4 regions of the Microbacterium sp. NFH-22A-Y genome follow, and region 3 is predicted to be linked to each of the others. Evidence: predicted binding sites of a transcription regulator. Region 3 holds the regulator's gene; each other region holds the start of a gene.

Region 1 (4,689 bases), on a different contig from region 3:
AGCGCAACGCCATCGCGGCCTCCACCGCCGTGACGGCGGCGCGTCTCGCGCTGCGCGGCGACGGCACCCACTACGTGCCGCTGGACGCCGTCGTCGAAACGATGCGCCAGACCGGCATCGACATGTCGACGAAGTACAAGGAGACGAGCGAGGGCGGTCTCGCCGTCAACGTCGTGGAGTGCTGAGCACCGGCTCGCAGCCGCGGCTCGGTTGGCGCTCGCGCCGCAAACCGTGCTGCCATTTCTAGCGAACGGGCCCACCGAGCGGCCGGTCACGCAGGCGCGGCGCGGCGCGCGAGGGCGGCGCGCACCAGTGCCGCGCCGCAGGACGGATCCTGACGGATGTGCGCGGAGGTCAGGCGTACGACGTCCCAGCCGAGGTTCGCGTAGTCGGCGTACTTCTGGAGGTCCCGCGCCCACTGGCGACGCGAGGTGCGGTGGTGATCACCCTCGATCTCGACGGCGACCTGGTGAGCCCGGAACGCGCCGTCGCTGATGCCGAGCAATCGCCCGTCCGAGGTGCGCACCTCGACGTCGAGCTCGGGCTCCGGCAGGCCGGTCCCGATGAGCGACAGTCGCCAGTCGGTCTCGAGCGGCGACATGCTGCCCGTGCGCAGCAGGGGGAGTGCTGCCCGGAGCTTCCCGATTCCCTGTCGGCGTCCTGCGGCGACGGCCGCACCCAGGTTCTCGGGCCTGGCGAGCTGGCGTTCGGGCACACGCCGCCCCCATCCGTCGCGGGGCACGCGGATGATCGCGTCGCCGATGACCACCAGATCGCGTGTCGAGTGCTCACGGGCGAGCATCGCCCAGGTGGAGCCGAGCGTCGCGACGGGAATTCCGGCCCGGACCGTGGAGTGGACGAGCATCGGCGCGACCTGCACGGCGGCGATGCCCGTCCGCCGGAGCGCACGGTGCGGCGCAGGCACGGCGACGTCGAGGTCGCCGGATGCCGCGGCATCCGCGTCGAGGAGGGGGAGTCCGTGGATCGCGAGCGCCGTCGTTCCGATGTAGAACGCGTGGGGCGGAAGCACCAGCACGTGCGCGCGGACGCGACGCAGGATGGCGCGCCGCGCGATCTCGTCCGGGGCGTCCTCGCCGAGCGTCGCCGCGTCGTCTGCCTCACGCCGGAGGCGGACTCCGCGGAAGGGTGCGTCCAGGTCGCGCGCCGCGAGTCGTCCGCGGGCGACGCCCGCCGCCGCCGCATCGGCGGCGGTGAAGACCTGGGGCAGAGTCGACGGAAGCGGGCGTGGTGGGCGCGGCATCCCCTCAGCGTGGGCGCATTCGCTGCCGTCGCGCGCCGCGCCGCGAGGCCCCGTGGAGAACGTGCGCGGGTGCGCCGTCTGGGGAGGAGGAGGGCGCTGCCCGGCGAGTTGGCGCCGACGCCGGAAACGGTGGCGTGGTTTCCGGCTCGTGCGTCAACTGAGCCCGGGCAGGTCGGAGGGTTCGCTGTGCGTGAACCGTTGGCACTCTCCTGGTGTGAGTGCTAATCTGAAGCTAGTTGAGTCGACGAGGCTCAACTTTCAGAACTCACAGAGCCATACACGAACAGGAGAGAACAATGGCCACGTATGACCCGTTCCGTGACCTCGACCGCATCGCGTCGGGCCTCTTCGACACGCGCCGCGGACCGCGCCGGATGCCGATGGACCTCTACCGCGACGGCGACCACTACGTGCTGAGCGCCGACCTGCCGGGCATCGATCCGGGCTCGGTCGACATCGACGTGGACGGCCAGCTGCTGACGATCCGCGCCGAGCGCACCCTCACCGAGGGCGAGGGAGTGAAGTGGATCACGCGCGAGCGCGAGACCGCGAGCTTCCTGCGTCAGCTCAACCTCGGCCAGGGCATCGACACCGACGGCATCGCCGCGACCTACAGCAACGGCGTGCTGACCGTGACGATCCCCGTGAGCGAGAAGGCCAAGCCGCGCAAGGTCCAGGTCGTCGCCGACGGCGGCGCGCCCACGATCCAGGCCCACGCGTCGGCACAGGAGCCGCAGCCCGTCGAGCCGTGACCGTCGGCGCCCTGCGCCACCGCCCGAACCGCCCCGCGTCCGCCTCGGACCGGGGCGGTTCGCGTCGACAGCGCTAGTGTCGAAGCACCCGACCCGGAACGTCAGCAAGGATGCCGATGCCCGACCTCCCCGCCGCGCACGAGCGCGAGCTCACCGCACCCGTCTCCCTCACGCGCCCCGACGGCCGGCTGAACCCGGCCGCGATCGGGTTCAGCCGGAGGCCCCTCGTCGACACCGACGGCATCGGCCGGGGGCGCGGCCGGTTCGTGCGGTCGTGGGGTCGCAACAAGCGGTGGGAGTACTGGAACGTCATCACGCCCACGCACATCGTGTCGCTGACCGTGTCGTCGCTCGACTACGCCGCGGTCCACGAAGTGTGGATCCGCGACCGCGCCACCGGACGCACGTGGTCCCGCAACGCCACCGTCCTGCCCTCGCGCGAGGTGTCGCTGCCCGGCTCGCTCGGCACGGGCATCACGATCGCCCGTCATCGCGACCTCGCGGCGACCATCACGCCCGCCGAGCGCGGGCAGCTCTGGCGGCTGCACGCGGAGATCCCCGCCGCGTCGTTCGACATCACCGTGACCCGCCCGCCCGGCCATGACCTGCTCGCCGTCGTGGTGCCGTGGTCGTCCCGGCGCTTCCAGTACACCGTGAAGGACGTCGCGCTGCCGGCATCCGGCACGCTCACCCTCGACGGGATCGATCACGACGTGCCGGCCGGATCGTGGGCGGTCCTGGATCACGGGCGGGGCCGCTGGCCGTACGACGTGGCGTGGAACTGGGGTGCCGGGTCGGGTCTGCTCGCCGACGGCCGGACGTTCGGCATCCAGGTGGGCGGGCGCTGGACCGATGGGACGGGGGCGACCGAGAACGGCGTGGTCGTCGACGGCGTGCTGCACAAGATCTCCGTCCCCGTCGCCTGGGACTACGACCTCGCCACGCCGCTGCGTCCGTGGCGGGTGCGCGGCGGCGGTCTCGACGCGGTGTTCGAGCCTGCGTTCGACAAGCGGTCGGCGACCAGCCTCGGGGTCGTCGCCTCGCGCACCGACCAGTGCTTCGGCCGGTGGTCGGGACGCGTCGCCGTGGAGGGCGGGGTCATCGACTTCGACGGCATCGAGGGCTTCGCCGAGGATGTCCGCAATCGCTGGTAGAGCTGAACACGAGGCGGAGGCACCGCCGGAAGGGAAACGGATGTCGTTTCAGGCATATCTCGACAACATCGAGGACAAGACCGGGCTCACCCCGCGCCAGTTCGTGGAGCAGGCGACGCAGAAGGGCTTCGGCCCCGGCACGAAGGCCGGGGAGATCGTCGCGTGGCTCGCCGACGAGTACGGCCTCGGCCGCGGGCATGCGATGGCTCTCGTGCACGTGATCACGAAGGGCCCGAAGATCGCGTCGACCCATGTGGGCACCGCGTCGACCCACAGCGATGCGAGCGACACGCTGTGGCTGGACGGCAAGGCCACGAACCCCGCGCGCGCCTCCTGAGGCGGATAATGCCCCCATGACGAGCATTCCCGAGGTGTCGTCCGCCCCGGCCGCAGCGTCGGCCCGGGCCGTGGTCGTCCGCGGCCTCGTGGTGCGGCGCGGACGCGACGCGGTGTTCGACGGGCTCGACCTCGACATCGCCGCGGGGCGGATCACGGGGCTGCTCGGGCCGAGCGGCAGCGGCAAGACGACGCTCATGCGTGCGATCGTCGGGGTGCAACGCCTCGCGGCGGGCACGGTGACGGTGCTCGGCGCGCCGGCCGGATCGCGGCCGCTGCGCCACCGCGTGGCGTATGACAGTCAGGGGGCGTCGGTCTACGACGATCTCACCGTCGCCCAGAACCTGGAGTACTTCGCGGCGGTCCTCGGCGCGACGCGCGGCGACGTCTCGCGCGTCCTCGACGACGTCGGGCTGCGGCCGCAGCAGCGCCGGCTGGTGGGCTCCCTTTCCGGAGGCCAGCGCGGACGCGTCTCGCTCGCGGTCGCGATGCTCGGTGCGCCCGACCTCCTCGTGCTCGACGAGCCGACCGTGGGCCTGGACCCGCTGCTGCGCGAGACGCTGTGGGGCATCTTCCGTTCCCTCGCGGATGCCGGTGCCACCCTGCTCGTGTCGAGCCACGTGATGGACGAGGCGTTGCGCTGCGACGAGATCGTGCTGCTGCGGGAGGGGCGGGTGCTGGCGCACTCCACGCCGGAGCGGTTCCTCGCGGCGACCGGGACCACCGATCCCGACGCGGCGTTCCTCGCGCTCGTGCGCGCGGCGGGCGACGGGGGGATGCCGTGAACGCGCGCCGTGTGGGCGCGACGACGGCGCGCGTCCTGCGCCAGCTGCGCCACGATCCCCGCTCGATCGTGCTCATGCTGGTCGCCCCGGCGCTGCTCGTCGGACTGTTCGCCTGGATCTTCTCCGACCGGGAGGGGGTCTTCGCGCAGTTCGGCGGCGGCATCCTGGCGGTCTTCCCGTTCATCGTGATGTTCCTGGTCACCTCGATCACGACGCTGCGCGAGCGTCGCGGCGGCACGCTGGAACGGTTGATGACGACGCCGATCGCCAAAGCCGACGTCATCCTCGGCTACGCGCTCGCCTTCGGGCTCGTGGCGCTCGTGCAGGCCGTCGTCACGGTCGCCTTCGCCGTCGTGGTGTGCGGGCTGGAGGTGGACGGCGAGATCTGGCAGCTCGGCGTG
Region 2 (4,689 bases), on a different contig from region 3:
GTCGGCGACGACGACCTCGGTGGTGAGGAACAGACCCGCGATCGACGCGGCGTTCTGCAGCGCCGAGCGCGTGACCTTGGCCGGGTCGATGATGCCGGCGGCGAACATGTCGACGTACTCGCCGGTGGCCGCGTTCAGGCCCTGGCCGACGGGCAGCTCCGACACCTTGTTCGCGACGACACCGGGCTCGAGACCGGCGTTCAGCGCGATCTGCTTCAGCGGGGCCTCGATGGCGACCTTGACGATGTTCGCACCGGTTGCCTCGTCGCCCGTGAGCTCGAGCTTCTCGAACGCACGCTTGCCGGCCTGGATGAGCGCGACGCCACCACCGGGGACGATGCCCTCCTCGACGGCCGCCTTCGCGTTGCGGACGGCGTCCTCGATGCGGTGCTTGCGCTCCTTGAGCTCCACCTCGGTGGCCGCACCCGCCTTGATGACGGCGACGCCGCCGGCGAGCTTGGCGAGGCGCTCCTGCAGCTTCTCGCGGTCGTAGTCGCTGTCGGTGTTCTCGATCTCGCGCTTGATCTGGGTCACGCGACCCTCGATCTGCGCGGACTCGCCGGCACCCTCGACGATCGTGGTCTCGTCCTTGGTGACGATGACCTTGCGCGCCTTGCCGAGCAGGTCGGTGGTGGCGTTCTCGAGCTTGAGACCGACCTCCTCCGTGATGACCTGGCCGCCGGTGAGGATCGCGATGTCCTGCAGCTGGGCCTTGCGACGGTCGCCGAAGCCGGGGGCCTTGACGGCGACCGACTTGAAGATGCCGCGGATCTTGTTGAGCACGAGGGTCGCGAGGGCCTCACCCTCGACGTCCTCCGCGATGATGACGAGCTCCTTGCCCTCCTGGATCACCTTGTCGACGATCGGCAGCAGGTCCTTGATGTTGGAGATCTTCTGGTTCGCGATGAGGATGTACGGGTCCTCGAACACCGCTTCCTGACGCTCCGGGTCGGTGACGAAGTAGGGGTTGATGTAGCCCTTGTCGAAGCGCATGCCCTCGGTGAGCTCGAGCTCGGTGCCGAAGGTGTTCGACTCCTCGACGGTGACGACACCCTCCTTGCCGACCTTGTCGATGGCCTCGGCGATCAGCGCGCCGATCTCGGGGTCGGCGGCGGAGATGGATGCCGTGGCGGCGATCTCCTCCTTGGTCTCGACCTCCTTCGCCGATGCGAGCAGCTCGTCGGAGAGAGCCTTGACGGCCTTCTCGATGCCCTTCTTGAGCGAGATGGGGTCGGCCCCGGCGGCGACGTTGCGCAGGCCCTCGCGAACGAGCGCCTGGGCAAGGACGGTCGCGGTGGTCGTGCCGTCACCGGCGACGTCGTCCGTCTTCTTGGCGACCTCCTTGACGAGCTCCGCGCCGATCTTCTCGTACGGGTCGTCGAGCTCGATCTCCTTGGCGATCGAGACGCCGTCGTTCGTGATCGTGGGGGCGCCCCACTTCTTCTCGAGCACGACGTTGCGACCGCGGGGGCCCAGGGTCACCTTGACGGCGTCGGCCAGGATGTTCAGGCCACGCTCGAGGCCGCGGCGGGCCTCCTCGTCGAAAGCGATGATCTTTGCCATAAGTGTGTCGTCCCTCCCGGACGTGAGGATGAGTCTTTAGCACTCGCGAGGATGGAGTGCTAACTCATTCTGGCACTCTGGCATGACGAGTGCAAGCCGCCGACGCCCGGCGCGGCGACACGCGCCGAACCGCCGCCGAAGGCGCGCGGGAGGAGGGTCGACGCGGGGTCAGGCGACGACGCGGACCGACTCGGCCTGCGGGCCCTTCTGGCCGGCACCGACGGTGAACTCGACCGTCTGCCCCTCCTCGAGCACCCGGAATCCGGACATGTCGATGTTGGAGTAGTGGACGAAGACGTCCTGGCCATCGGTGACGGTGATGAAGCCGAAACCCTTCTCGGCGTTGAACCACTTGACGGTACCCTGGGCCATGCGAATCTCCTGATGCTGCGGTGGGACGTCGCAATGCTAACCAGCGCTCGCGGCGCGAAAACGCCGATCCGGCAACTGTTGACACGCGCGCATCGAAGTGTTCACACGCGTGAAACACTCCCCCGCGGAGGTCGCGTCCGCGCGGTGTCAGCCGGCCGGCGTGGCGCCGGCATCCGTGCGATCGGCGCCGATCACGACGACCAGCAGCGTGCTGCCGTCGCCGCCGGCCAGCCCCGCATAGGCGTCGCTGAGGGAGACCGTCGCACCGCCGATGACCTGCGCGAGGCCGCGGGCGGCGCCCTCCTCGGCGGGATCCGAATAGAACACGGTGGTGGTCTGGAACCCCGTCGAGCCGGCATCGCCGGCCGTGACGTCGTCGGCGGCCCAACCGGCGGCCACGATGGTCTGGGCGAGCGCGCCGGCGAGCCCCGACTGCGTGGTGGCGTTGAGCACGGTCACCTTGAACGACGGGTCGACGACGGGCTCGGCCGTCGCGATCGGCGTCGGGGTCGCGCTCGGCGTCGGGAACAGGGTCACGCGCCCGGTCGCGACCAGCGTGCCGAAGATGCCCACGGCGACGAGGACGACGATCGCGATCGCCGACCACAGCACCACCACGCCCCCGCGCATCCGCGGGTTCTCGGCGCGATGAGCACCGATGCGGCCCCCGTCGAGGGGCAGATCATCGAAGCGGTCCTGGTGAGCGGGGGTTCTCGGCACCACAGAATGCTATCGGCCCGTTCCCGTGGGAACCGCGGGAACGGCGGCGCGGCCTGCGCGCTCGCGTTCGCGTGCCTCGCGCAACCGGCGCAGCCGGTGCACGAGCATCGCATCGTAGGCCGCCGCATCCGGCTGGTCGACGACCCGGCCGAGGAGCTGGTAGTAGCGCGCCGGCGCGAGCCCGAGCTCCGCGCGGATCGCCTCCTCCTTGGCCGCATCGTGACCGCTCCAGCGCGACTCGAAGTCGAGGAGCAGGCGGTCACGGTCGGCGAGGGGCACACTTCACGCTAACGCGGCGAGGACGTTTCCCCCTCGCGCCACTCCAGCCAGGAGCCGAGCGGATCGGCCATCGCCACGATGCGCCCGTCGAGGGCGAGGGCGAACCCGTCCGACGACGGCTCCTGCGCGTGCGCTCCCACCTGCCAGCCGCGATGCAGCGTCGGGGCGTCGAGGGTGATCCACCGTCCCGCAGCGCGCACGTCGTCGATGAGGACGTGGCGGGCATCCCACGGGATGTGGGCCAGCACCCCCGGGGTCTGGATGACGAGTGTCGCCTCCCGCGGCGCCGCGGCGACGGCGCGGGCGAGCTGGGCGGAGCCGTCGCCGGCGAGGAGCAGCGGCGGGTCGGCCGCCGCGATGCGCAGCGCGTCGGCGACGCGTTCGACGCGGCCCTCCTCGCCCGGCCAGACGAGACCGGTCAGCCAGGCGGCCGTCGCGCGATCGGTCGGCGCGAGCGGTGCGAGATCGATCCCGGCGCGCCAGACGATCGTCGGAGAGCGCAGCGGCGGTACGAGCGGGCCGCGCAGCACGCTGTGCAGGACCACCTCCGACGTGCCGTCGTCGGGGTCGAGGGCGATCTCGCCGTCCGGGGTCGCGTAACGGTAGGAATAGCGGTCGGGGTAGAGGCAGAGTCCGGCGCTCGCACCGATCTCGAGCAGGGCGATCGGCCCCTCGATGAGGCTGAGCGCGGGCAGCAGAGCGGCGCACCGCAGCGGCTCGTTCGTCTGGAGCGACCGGCGGGCGCACTCCCCGACGACCTCGTCGGCGTGGCGCAGGAGCCACTCCCGCCACACCGCGTAGGGCGGCTCGCCGGAGCCCAGCAGGCGCGCGACGGCGAAGACGAGCGGCGGCTGACGGTGCATCGGGGCGATCCGCGCCAGGACGGACTGCACCGTCCGGTCTGCGGCGACGCCGGCCGCCCAGTCGGCGTACACGGCCGAGCGCCCGGGCGCCTCCTTCCGCGCGAAGCGCGCGTAGCGTTCCGCGACCGCGGCGATCTCTGCATCCACGGGCTCCATTCTCGCCGGGACGGAGCACGCCCCCGCGACGTCGGGTTGAATGGAGGTGGACTAAGGAGCCAGATATGACCTACCACGTCACCAAGACCGACGAGCAGTGGCGTTCGGAGCTGACCCCCGAGCAGTACGCCGTCCTGCGTCAGGCGGGGACGGAGCGCGCATGGACCGGCGAGCTCCTCGACGAGAGCCGCGCGGGTCTCTACACGTGCGCCGCGTGCGGCGCCGAGCTCTTCCAGAGCGGCACGAAGTTCGACTCGCACTGCGGGTGGCCGAGCTTCTACGAGTCGGTGCGGCCGGAGGCCGTGGAGCTCATCGAGGATCGCAGCCACGGCATGGTGCGTACGGAGGTGCGCTGCGCGAACTGCGGGTCCCACCTGGGCCACGTCTTCCCCGACGGCTTCGGCACGCCCACCGGCGACCGGTACTGCATGAACTCGCTGTCGCTCTCGTTCACGCCGCAGGGCGAGGCGGACGCGTCGTGATCGACGCGGTCACCGACTACCCCGCCCTCGCGGCGGTGCGCGGGCGGCGGTCGTGGTCGAAGGTGACGGATGCCGCCCCGACCCGTGCCGAGCTGCTCACCCTGGTGTCGGCGGCCGGCCGCGTCGCCGACCACTCGTCTCTGCGCCCGTGGCGGGTGATCGAGCTGCGCGGCGATGACCGACTGGCCCTCGGTGCGGCCATCGCGACGGCCGAGGGCGACGACAAGCCCTCGACGAAGCCGTTGCGGGCACCC
Region 3 (4,689 bases):
GTCCTCGATGAGGGCGCGTTCCTTGGCGTCGAGCTTCGTGGGCGTGACGACCTGCACGCCGACGCGCAGATCGCCGCGCGTGCCGCCGCGCAGCGGCGTGATGCCGCGACCCTTGACGGTGAGCACATCGCCGGACTGCACCCCCGATCGGACCTCCAGGTCGACGTCGCCGTCGAGCGAGGAGATCGTGGTGCGGGTACCCAGGATCGCGTCCGGCATCGACACCTCCAGCGTGGCGAGCAGATCGTCGCCTTCGCGGCTGAAGACCTCGTGGTTCGCGACGGTGACCTCGAGATAGAGGTCGCCGTTGGGTCCGCCCGCGGGACCGACCTCGCCGGACCCGGGCAGCTGCAGGCGCAGGCCGGTCTCGACGCCGCCGGGGATGTCGACCGACACCGTGCGGCGCGCGCGCACCCGGCCCTGCCCCTGGCAGGTGGCGCACGGGTAGGGGATCGTCGTGCCGTAGCCCTGGCACGTGGTGCACGGCTGCGACGTGACCACGTTGCCGAGCAGGCTGCGCACCGTCCGCTGCACCTGGCCGGAGCCGTGGCAGATGTCGCAGGTGGTCGGCTGCGTGCCGGGCTGGCAGCACGAGCCCTGGCAGGTGTCGCAGAGCACCGCGGTGTCGACCTCGATGTCGCGGTGCGTGCCGAAGACCACGTCGGCGAGATCGAGCGTGACGCGCACGAGCGCGTCCTGGCCCCGCTCCCGGCGCGATCGGGGTCGTCCGGTCCGGGCTCCGCCGCCGCCGAAGAAGGTCTCGAAGATGTCGCCGAAGCCGCCGAAGCCGGCGCCCGCTCCCCCGCCGAAGGGCGAGCCGTCGCCGCCCATGTCGTAGCGCTGACGCTGCTCGGGGTCGCTCAGCACGTCGTAGGCGTGCGTGACGAGCTTGAACCGCTCGGACGCATCGGCGCCCGGGTTCACGTCGGGGTGCAGCTCGCGCGCCAGACGCCGGTACGCCTTCTTGATCTCCTCGGGGCTCGCGTCACGGGAGACGCCCAGGACTTCGTAGTGGTCGGCCACAATCGCCTTTCCTGCCCTCTCGGGCGCGGGTGGGTGTTCGGGAGCGGATCGCTCAGCGGGACGCGTCGTCCTCGTCGAGGAGCCGGCTCAGATAGTGCGCGACGGCGCGGACCGCCGCGAGGTTGGTGGGATAGTCCATGCGCGTCGGACCGAGCAGGCCGACGCGGGCACGGGTTCCGGTCGTGTCGTAGTCGCTCGTCAGGACCGAGGCCTCCGTTAGACCGAACGCCGCGTTCTCGCGCCCGATGCTCGCGGCGAGACCGTGTTCGTCGGCGACCATCTCCCCCATCAGCCGCAGGAGCGTGACCTGCTCCTCGATGGCCTCGAGGAGCGGATAGATGCTGCCGCGGAAGTCGCTCTCACGTCGGGCGAGGGTCGCGCTGCCGGCCATGACCAACCGATCCTGGCGGAAGTCGTCGAGCTCCTCGCCGACGATCCGGGCGACGACCCGCAGCGCGTCGTCGATGCGGGTTCCGGCGGGCACGGATGCCGCGAGCTCCGCGATCGCGGCGGCGGCGTCTCCGACGGGCTTCCCGGTCACGAGTTGGGCGATCGCGGTCTTCACCTGTGCGGCCGACTGCTCGCTCAGCTCTTCCGCGAGGAAGGCGACCCGCTGCGAGACGCGCCCCGTGTCGGTGACCACGATGACGACCACCCGCGCGCCTCCGAGGTGGACGAACTCGACGTGCGAGACGTTCGCCCGCGCGAACGAGGGGTACTGGACGATCGCGACCTGTCCGGTGAGCTGGGTGAGGGCGCGCACCGTCCGCATCAGCAGATCGTCGAGATCGCCCGGGTCGCTGAGGAAGGACGAGATCGCCGAGCGCTGCGCGCCCGAGAGGGGACGCAGCTCCGCGAGGTGGTCGACGAAGACGCGGTAGCCCTTGTCGGTCGGCACACGCCCCGACGAGGTGTGCGGAGCGGCGATGAGCTCTTCGTCTTCGAGCAGCGCCATGTCGTTTCGGATCGTGGCCGCGGAGACCCCGAACTGGTGTCGTTCGACGATCGCCTTGCTCCCGACCGGCTCGTGCGTGTCGACGTAGTCCTGCACGATCGCGCGGAGGACCTGCAGGCCGCGTTCCGAGACCATCACTCCTCCTCGTTGGCACTCCGGGTTGTCGAGTGCCAATCCTACCGCGTGCGCCGCCTCAGACGGTGAGGGCGCGGACCACGGCGTCGGCGAGAAGGCGTCCCCGCCGCGTGAGCACCACACGTCCGCGCACCGCGGCGGCGCCGTCGATGAGGCCGTCGGCGATCAGGGCGGCGATGGCGTGACGGCCCTCGCCGGTGAGATCCGAGACGGCGATCCCCTCCGCGATGCGCGAGCGCAGGAGCACGTCTTCGAGCCGGCGCGCCGCGGCATCCGGGCGCTCGCGCGCCGCCGCGGGCGACTCGTCGGCGGCCAGGCGCTGCGCGTACGCGGCCGGATGCTTGACGTTCCACCAGCGCAGCCCGTCCACGTGGCTGTGCGCCCCCGGGCCGTAGCCCCACCAGTCGGTGCCCCGCCAGTAGGCCAGGTTGTGCCGGGAGCGCTGCTGCGGGCTGCGCGCCCAGTTCGACACCTCGTACCAGTCGTAGCCGGCGGCGGCGAAGGCCTCGTCCGCCAGCTCGTACATGTCGGCCTGCAGGTCGTCGTCGGGGGCCGCGACATCGCCGCGGCGGATCTGCCGCGCCAGTTTGGTGCCGTCTTCGATGATGAGCGCGTATGCGGAGATGTGGTCGGGCTCGAGCCCGACGGCCGTCTCGACCGAGCGTCGCCAGTCGTCGAGCGACTCCCCCGGCGCGCCGTAGATGAGGTCGACGCTGACGTCGAGACCGGCGGTGCGCGCCGCCGCGACGGCGGTGCGCACGCCTGCCGGGTCGTGCGTGCGGTCGAGCGCCGCGAGCACGTGCGGCACGGCGGACTGCATGCCGATCGACATCCGCGTCACTCCGGCGGCGGCGAGCTCGCGCGCGAGGGCATCCGTGACGGTGTCGGGGTTGGCCTCGACGGTGACCTCCGCGCCGTCGGCGAGGCCGAAGCCGGTGCGGACGCCGTCGAGCATGCGGGCGAGGTCGCCTCCGGGCAGCAGGGTGGGGGTGCCCCCGCCGAAGAAGACGGTGGATGCCGCCCGCAGCGGCCCCCGCGCGCTCAGCACCTCCCGCGACAGCGCGATCTCGCGCAGGACCTCGTCGGCGTAGGCGTCTTGCCGTGCCCCGCGCAGCTCGCCGGCCGTATAGGTGTTGAAGTCGCAGTAGCCGCAGCGGACACGGCAGAAGGGCACGTGCAGGTACACCCCGAAGTCACGATCGGGGTCGATCACGATGTCGGGGGGCAGGGCGCCGTCGGAGGGCGCGGGATCGCCGAGAGGGAGGGCGGATCCCATCAGGCGGGGGTCGTGTACATCGGGGAGATGGCGCGCAGATAGCCCCGGAAGAGCTCACGGCGGCGGCGCTTGAGCAGGGGCGGGATCAGCCGGTACAGCGCCGAGACGGGGCGGTCGAAGGCGCGCACCGTGAAGCGCACCTCGTCGTTGTCGGCCCACGTCACGACGAAGGACTCCTCACCGCTGACGACCGAGCCGCCCACGGTGCCGAGCGCGAAACCGACCCGACGGGGCTCCTCGATCGCGTAGATGACCCGCAGCTCGCCGTCGGCGCTCATGCGCTTGACGTGACCGTGGACGCGGATCGTGGTGCCCGCGGCCACGTACGGTGTGCCGTCCGCATCGAAGCGCTGGTCGGCCTCGAGGCGGCTCGCGACCGTGGGCGTGCCGTCGATGTCGTAGCCGACGCCCGTGTACATCGGGCCTGCCGCCGGGCGCACATCGCTGATCTGCAGTCCGGCGCCGCGCAGGGCCGACCACGACAGGAGGGCCTCCGCGGACGACTCGAAGCGAGCCTGTCCGCTGCCCAGCAGCAGCGAGTCCTCGGCCGGGACACTGTTTTCCGGCGGGTAGCTCATGAGGTCGTGCGCCTGCGTCGCACCGACCGCGGCGTAGTCGACGGTGTCGTCCTGAAAGCTTCCGCGACGCATGGTCTCCAGCCTAACGGGGGCGTCCTACTTCTTGTCCTTGCCCTCGACGTCGCCCGAGAGGGCGGCGATGAAGGCCTCCTGGGGCACCTCGACGCGACCGACCATCTTCATGCGCTTCTTGCCCTCCTTCTGCTTCTCGAGCAGCTTGCGCTTACGCGTGATGTCGCCGCCGTAGCACTTCGCGAGCACGTCCTTGCGGATGGCGCGGATGTTCTCGCGGGCGATGATGCGGGCGCCGATCGCGGCCTGGATCGGCACCTCGAACTGCTGACGCGGGATGAGCTTGCGCAGACGCTCGGTCATGAGGGTGCCGTAGGCGTAGGCCTTCTCGCGGTGCACGATCGAGCTGAAGGCATCCACCTTCTCGCCCTGCAGCAGGATGTCGACCTTCACGAGGTCGGCCTCCTGTGAGCCCGCCGGCTCGTAGTCGAGGCTCGCGTAGCCCTGCGTCTTCGACTTCAGCTGGTCGAAGAAGTCGAACACGATCTCGCCGAGCGGCATGTTGTAGCGCAGCTCGACACGGTCCTCCGAGAGGTAGTCCATGCCCAGCAGCGTTCCGCGGCGCTGCTGACACAGCTCCATCACCGTGCCGACGTAATCCTTGGGCAGCAGGATGCCGACCTTCACGACGGGCTCGGACACCGAGGCCA
Region 4 (4,689 bases), on a different contig from region 3:
TGCTTTCGCTGGGCGTAGACGAGCCGCCGCCGGCACAGCCGGCGAGCAGAACGGCGCTGACGGCGGCCACGGCGATACCGCCGAGCACCTTGCCAGCCCGCGAACGTGTGAAGACGCTCATGTTGCTCCTTGATCTGGTTGACACGGGGCGAGCTCGGGAGCCTCCCCAGTGGGTCAAACCTAACGGCCTGGTCGCGTCCGGATTGTTGCGATGCGTTAACGGTGTGAAACGGAACGGTCACGGTGCGATAACGGTCGCGGCGGGCCGCGCGGCGGGTCTCGCGGTGGGCCGCGCGGTGGACTCAGACCAGATCGACGACGTCGGCCGCGCCGCGGGCGCGCCGCCCGGCGATCAGCGAGTCGGCGCTGAGAACGATGAGCGCCACCCAGACGAGTCCGAACCCGATCCACCGCTCCAGCGGCATCGGCTCCTGGAGGATCCACGCGCCGGTGATGAACTGCAGGATCGGCGCGACGAACTGGAGCAGGCCGATGACGGTGAGCGGGGCACGGCGGGCGCCGCTGGCGAACAGCAGCAGCGGCACGGCCGTCACGACGCCGGCGAGGGTGACCAGCGCGGTGTGGCCGGCTCCCTGGGTGCCGAAGACGAGACCGGTCGTGCTCGCGACGACGACGAGCTGGATGAGCGCGATCGGGGTGAGCCACAGGGACTCGAGCGTGAGACCGCTGATCGCGTCGACGCGCGGACCGATCTGCTTCTTGACGAGCCCGTAGGCGCCGAAGCTGGCGGCGAGGGTGAGGGCGATCCAGGGGAAGGATCCGTACGCGACGATGATGACGATCACCGCGAGGCCGGCGAAACCGATGGCGACCCACTGCGCGGTGCGCAGGCGCTCCTTCAGCACGATGACACCCAGCAGGACGGTCACGATCGGGTTGATGAAGTAGCCCAGGCTGCCCTCGATGACGTGCCCGGTCAGGATGCCGATGAGGAAGACCTGCCAGTTCACGTAGATCAGCAGACCCGCCACGATGGTCCAGAACACGAGACGGCGGTCGCGCAGGATCGCGAACAGCTTGCCCCAGGTGCGCGTGACCGTCAGCAGCACCGCGCAGAACAGCAGCGAGAAGAGGATGCGCCAGACGACGATCTCCCACGGCCCGATCGGGGCGAGCGTCAGGAAATAGAGGGGCATGAAGCCCCACAGGAAGTAGGCCGCGAAGGCATAGATCCCGCCGAGCCGCTCCTCGCGTGCGGTGTCGGCGGGTGTCATGAGACAAAGCCTACGACGGTCCTGACACTCGGATGCCGCGGCATCCTGCCGTTCAGCGTGCGCGAACCGCCATGTTCTGTGCGAGCCGCCACATTTCGGACGGGACGGGCCGTGGCGGCTCGACCGGGGTGTAGCGGCTCGCGAGGGGATGCAGAAGGGCCCGGATGCCGAGGCATCCGGGCCCTTCTGTGCGAATCGTCAGCGGACGACGACCGCCAGCACGTCGCGAGCCGACAGGACGAGGAACTCGTCGCCGCCGAACTTCACCTCGGTGCCGCCGTACTTGCTGTAGATGACGCGGTCGCCGACGGCGACGTCGAGCGGGACGCGGTTGCCGTTGTCGTCGATGCGGCCGGGGCCCACGGCCACGACCTCGCCCTCCTGGGGCTTCTCCTTGGCGGTGTCGGGGATGACGAGGCCACTGGACGTGACCTGCTCAGCCTCGACCTGCTTGATGACGATGCGGTCCTCGAGCGGCTTGATGGAAACCGACACGGTCTACCTCTTTCTTGCTGGGCGTGATGCTTCAAGACTCGTTAGCACCCACAGGGGTGGAGTGCTAACAGAAGTCTAGGGCGGAGTTGGCACTCGTGCAACGCGAGTGCCAACCGTGCGACACGGAGCCCCCCTGTTACATGAATCATGTTTCACCTAACATCGGCTCTGGGCTCCCCTGAGCCGGGACCGCCGGGCAATGGTGCCCGGTCGAAGGCGGGAGCCGGATCGGAGCAGACCGATGACATCCCCCCGCATCCCCCGACGCCGCGCCGTGGCGGCGATGCTGACGGCCGCCGCACTCGCGGCCGCCGGACTGCTCGCCGGGCCGCTGGCGACACCCGCCACGGCGGCGACCGGGTCGTGGACCACCGAGTCGATCGCCGGCATGAACGTGCGCCTCTACACGCCGGCGAGCGCGCCGACGCTCGGCGCCGGTCGCGCCCTCATGGTCAGTCTGCACGGCTGCGTCCAGACGGCCTCCACCCTGCAGACGGCCGGCAACTGGGCGGCGACCGCCGAGAGGTACGGCATGGTCGTCGCCCTGCCCGACGCCCCCAACGGCGGCGTCGTGCTGGGCTGCTGGGACTACTACGACGCGAACCACTCGCGCACCTCCCCCGCCCGCCACGACGACAACCTCCTCGCCCTCGTCTCCACCCTCACCGCACGCGGCACCCTGGGCATCGACGCGGCGCAGGTGTATCTGTCGGGACTGTCGTCGGGCGGCGGCGAGACCATGGTGATGGGCTGCCTCGCCCCCGACGTGTTCGCGGGCATCGGCATCAACGCCGGGCCCACCGTCGGCACCACGTCCGGTCAGATCGGCAGCGTCGCCGTGTCGCAGACCCAGGGCCGGAACACCTGCACGACGTTCGCCGGCTCGGCATCCGGAGCCTTCGCGACGCAACTGACCTCGGTGGTCTACGGGTCGAACGACACGACGGTCGCTCCCGGCTACAACACGCTGAACGCGCAGATCATGGCGGGCATCTACGGCGCCGGGTCGACCTCGACGTTCGCGCTCACCGGTCTCGCCGGAACGAACACCGCGGGCTCGGGCACGCTCTACGCGGATGCCGCGGGTCCACGTGTCTCGCTGATCCAGAACACCGGGCTCGGACACAACTGGCCCGCGGGCGGCGGCCCGGGCGGATCGTACGTGTCGACGAACAGCATCGACTACCCGGCCTACGTCACGGGCTTCTTCTTCCAGAACAACCGACGCGTCGACCGCTCGGGCACTCCGACGCCCACGCCCACGCCCACCCCTACCTCCACTCCGACGCCCACGCCGACGCCGACCGCGCCGGCGGGCTGTGTGACCGCGTCCAACGCGGACCACAAGGCGGCGGGCCGCGCCACGAGCTACGGCACCAACCCCTACAACCCGTACTACGCGGTCGGGAGCCTCGACTACCTGGGACAGGGGGATGCGACCGTGACGAGCCTGCAGCAGGTGTCGGCGACGCGGTGGACCAAGGTGGCCGGCTGCTGAGCCGACCCGCATAGGCTGGCCGGATGGAACGCGCCGAGCTCACCGCCCTGCTGACCGCCGACGGTCTGCGGCTGGTCGATGAGCTCGGCGCGATCGATTCCGCCGACGACGTCGCCCGCACGGTCTCACGGCTGCGCGCCGCGGGGCTGTCGCCCGAGCTGGTCTCGGCCGCCGTCGGCCAGGCGCGGCTGCGTACCCGCGCCCGCGCCAAGTTCGGCGAGTTCGCCGACCGCATGCTGTTCACGAGGGCGGGGCTGGAGCAGGCGACGCGGCTGTCGATCGCCGCCCGTCACGCCGGCCGCTTCCGCGATGCGGGCGTACGGCGCGTGGCAGACCTCGGATGCGGCATCGGCGGCGACGCGCTCGCCCTGGCCGGCATCGGGCTGGAGGTGCTGGCCGTCGACGCCGACGAGACCACCGCCGCCCTCGCCGCCTACAACCTGGCACCGTTCGGCGACGCGGCGACGGTGCGCCACGCCCGCGCCGAGGAGGTGCCGCTCGACGGCATCGACGCCGTCTGGCTCGATCCCGCTCGGCGCACGGCGGGACACGCCGAGACCGCCCGGCTCGGCGCGGCCGACTGGTCGCCGTCGCTGGACTGGGTGTTCCCGCTGGCCGCGCGGATGCCCGCGGGCATCAAACTCGGGCCCGCCTTCGACCGCGCCCTCATCCCGGACGATCCCGCCGGAGTGGAGGCCCAGTGGATCAGCGTCGACGGGTCGACGATCGAGCTCGTCCTCTGGACGGGCGCGCTCGCCCGCCCGGGGGTGCGGCGGGCCGCCCTCGTCCTCCGCGCGGGCGCCGCCTCCGAACTGACGGCCGACGCGGACGCGCCCGACGCCGAAGTGCGCCCGCTCGGCAGATTCGTCCACGAGCCCGAGGGCGCCGTCATCCGTGCCCGGCTCATCGGGGAGGTCGCGCGCCGGCTCGACGCCGGCATGCTCGCCCCGGGCATCGCCTATCTCACCTCGGATGCCGAGGCCACGAGCCCCTTCGTGCAGACCTTCCGCGTCCGCGAGCAGCTGCCGACCGATGTCAAGGCGCTCGCCCGCGCACTGCGCGAGCGCGAGATCGGCACGCTCGAGATCAAGAAGCGGGGCGTCGACGTCGATCCGGCCGCACTCCGCACGAAGCTGAAGCTGCGCGGCCCCGGCACGGCCACCCTCATCCTCACCCGCGCGGGGACGTTACGGGTGGCGGTGCTCGCCGACCGGGTGTGACCCCACGGCGGCGGCGTCAGCCGAACAGAGGCCCCTGGGTGGAAGCCCACCACAGCCATCCCGCACTGTAGGCGAGCGAGAGCAGGCTCAGACAGAGCGCCCACACCGCGACGGCGCGACTCTCCCACGGCCGGCGAATCGCCACGATCGCCAGCACCGCGCCGACGAGCCCGATGAGGAAGCCCCACCCCACGAGCATCGAGACGATGAGCCCCAGCACGGCGAAGGTGAGCGCCCACGG

The links. The regulator HrcA, encoded in region 3, represses chaperone genes, less so after heat shock. The targets are predictions, from matches to a motif close to TTNGCACTCGNNNNNNNCGAGTGCNAA.
Region 1: the regulator HrcA is predicted to act here: its motif matches at 1,460-1,486, upstream of L0965_RS02680 (Hsp20/alpha crystallin family protein).
Region 2: the regulator HrcA is predicted to act here: its motif matches at 1,600-1,626, upstream of groL (chaperonin GroEL).
Region 4: the regulator HrcA is predicted to act here: its motif matches at 1,817-1,843, upstream of groES (co-chaperone GroES).

What each region holds. Positions count from the first base shown of each region.
Region 1 is NZ_JACBGF010000001.1:589,136-593,824, forward strand. Features, by position in the region: gene L0965_RS02670 (L-serine ammonia-lyase, iron-sulfur-dependent, subunit alpha) at 1-185, shown strand, start outside; gene L0965_RS02675 (hypothetical protein) at 272-1,261, opposite strand; gene L0965_RS02680 (Hsp20/alpha crystallin family protein) at 1,558-2,013, shown strand; gene L0965_RS02685 (DUF2804 domain-containing protein) at 2,130-3,167, shown strand; gene L0965_RS02690 (DUF4287 domain-containing protein) at 3,208-3,504, shown strand; gene L0965_RS02695 (ABC transporter ATP-binding protein) at 3,521-4,288, shown strand; gene L0965_RS02700 (ABC transporter permease) at 4,285-4,689, shown strand, end outside.
Region 2 is NZ_JACBGF010000001.1:1,076,731-1,081,419, reverse strand. Features, by position in the region: gene groL (chaperonin GroEL) at 1-1,563, opposite strand, end outside; gene L0965_RS05120 (cold-shock protein) at 1,732-1,935, opposite strand; gene L0965_RS05115 (LytR C-terminal domain-containing protein) at 2,083-2,655, opposite strand; gene L0965_RS05110 (DUF3263 domain-containing protein) at 2,665-2,934, opposite strand; gene L0965_RS05105 (DUF2332 domain-containing protein) at 2,943-3,953, opposite strand; gene msrB (peptide-methionine (R)-S-oxide reductase MsrB) at 4,019-4,435, shown strand; gene L0965_RS05095 (nitroreductase family protein) at 4,432-4,689, shown strand, end outside.
Region 3 is NZ_JACBGF010000003.1:334,123-338,811, reverse strand. Features, by position in the region: gene dnaJ (molecular chaperone DnaJ) at 1-1,023, opposite strand, end outside; gene hrcA (heat-inducible transcriptional repressor HrcA) at 1,076-2,113, opposite strand; gene hemW (radical SAM family heme chaperone HemW) at 2,172-3,389, opposite strand; gene L0965_RS12605 (DUF1990 family protein) at 3,389-4,039, opposite strand; gene lepA (translation elongation factor 4) at 4,064-4,689, opposite strand, start outside.
Region 4 is NZ_JACBGF010000002.1:663,234-667,922, reverse strand. Features, by position in the region: gene L0965_RS09005 (ABC transporter substrate-binding protein) at 1-121, opposite strand, end outside; gene rarD (EamA family transporter RarD) at 303-1,235, opposite strand; gene groES (co-chaperone GroES) at 1,434-1,730, opposite strand; gene L0965_RS08990 (PHB depolymerase family esterase) at 1,972-3,228, shown strand; gene L0965_RS08985 (methyltransferase domain-containing protein) at 3,252-4,448, shown strand; gene L0965_RS08980 (hypothetical protein) at 4,465-4,689, opposite strand, start outside.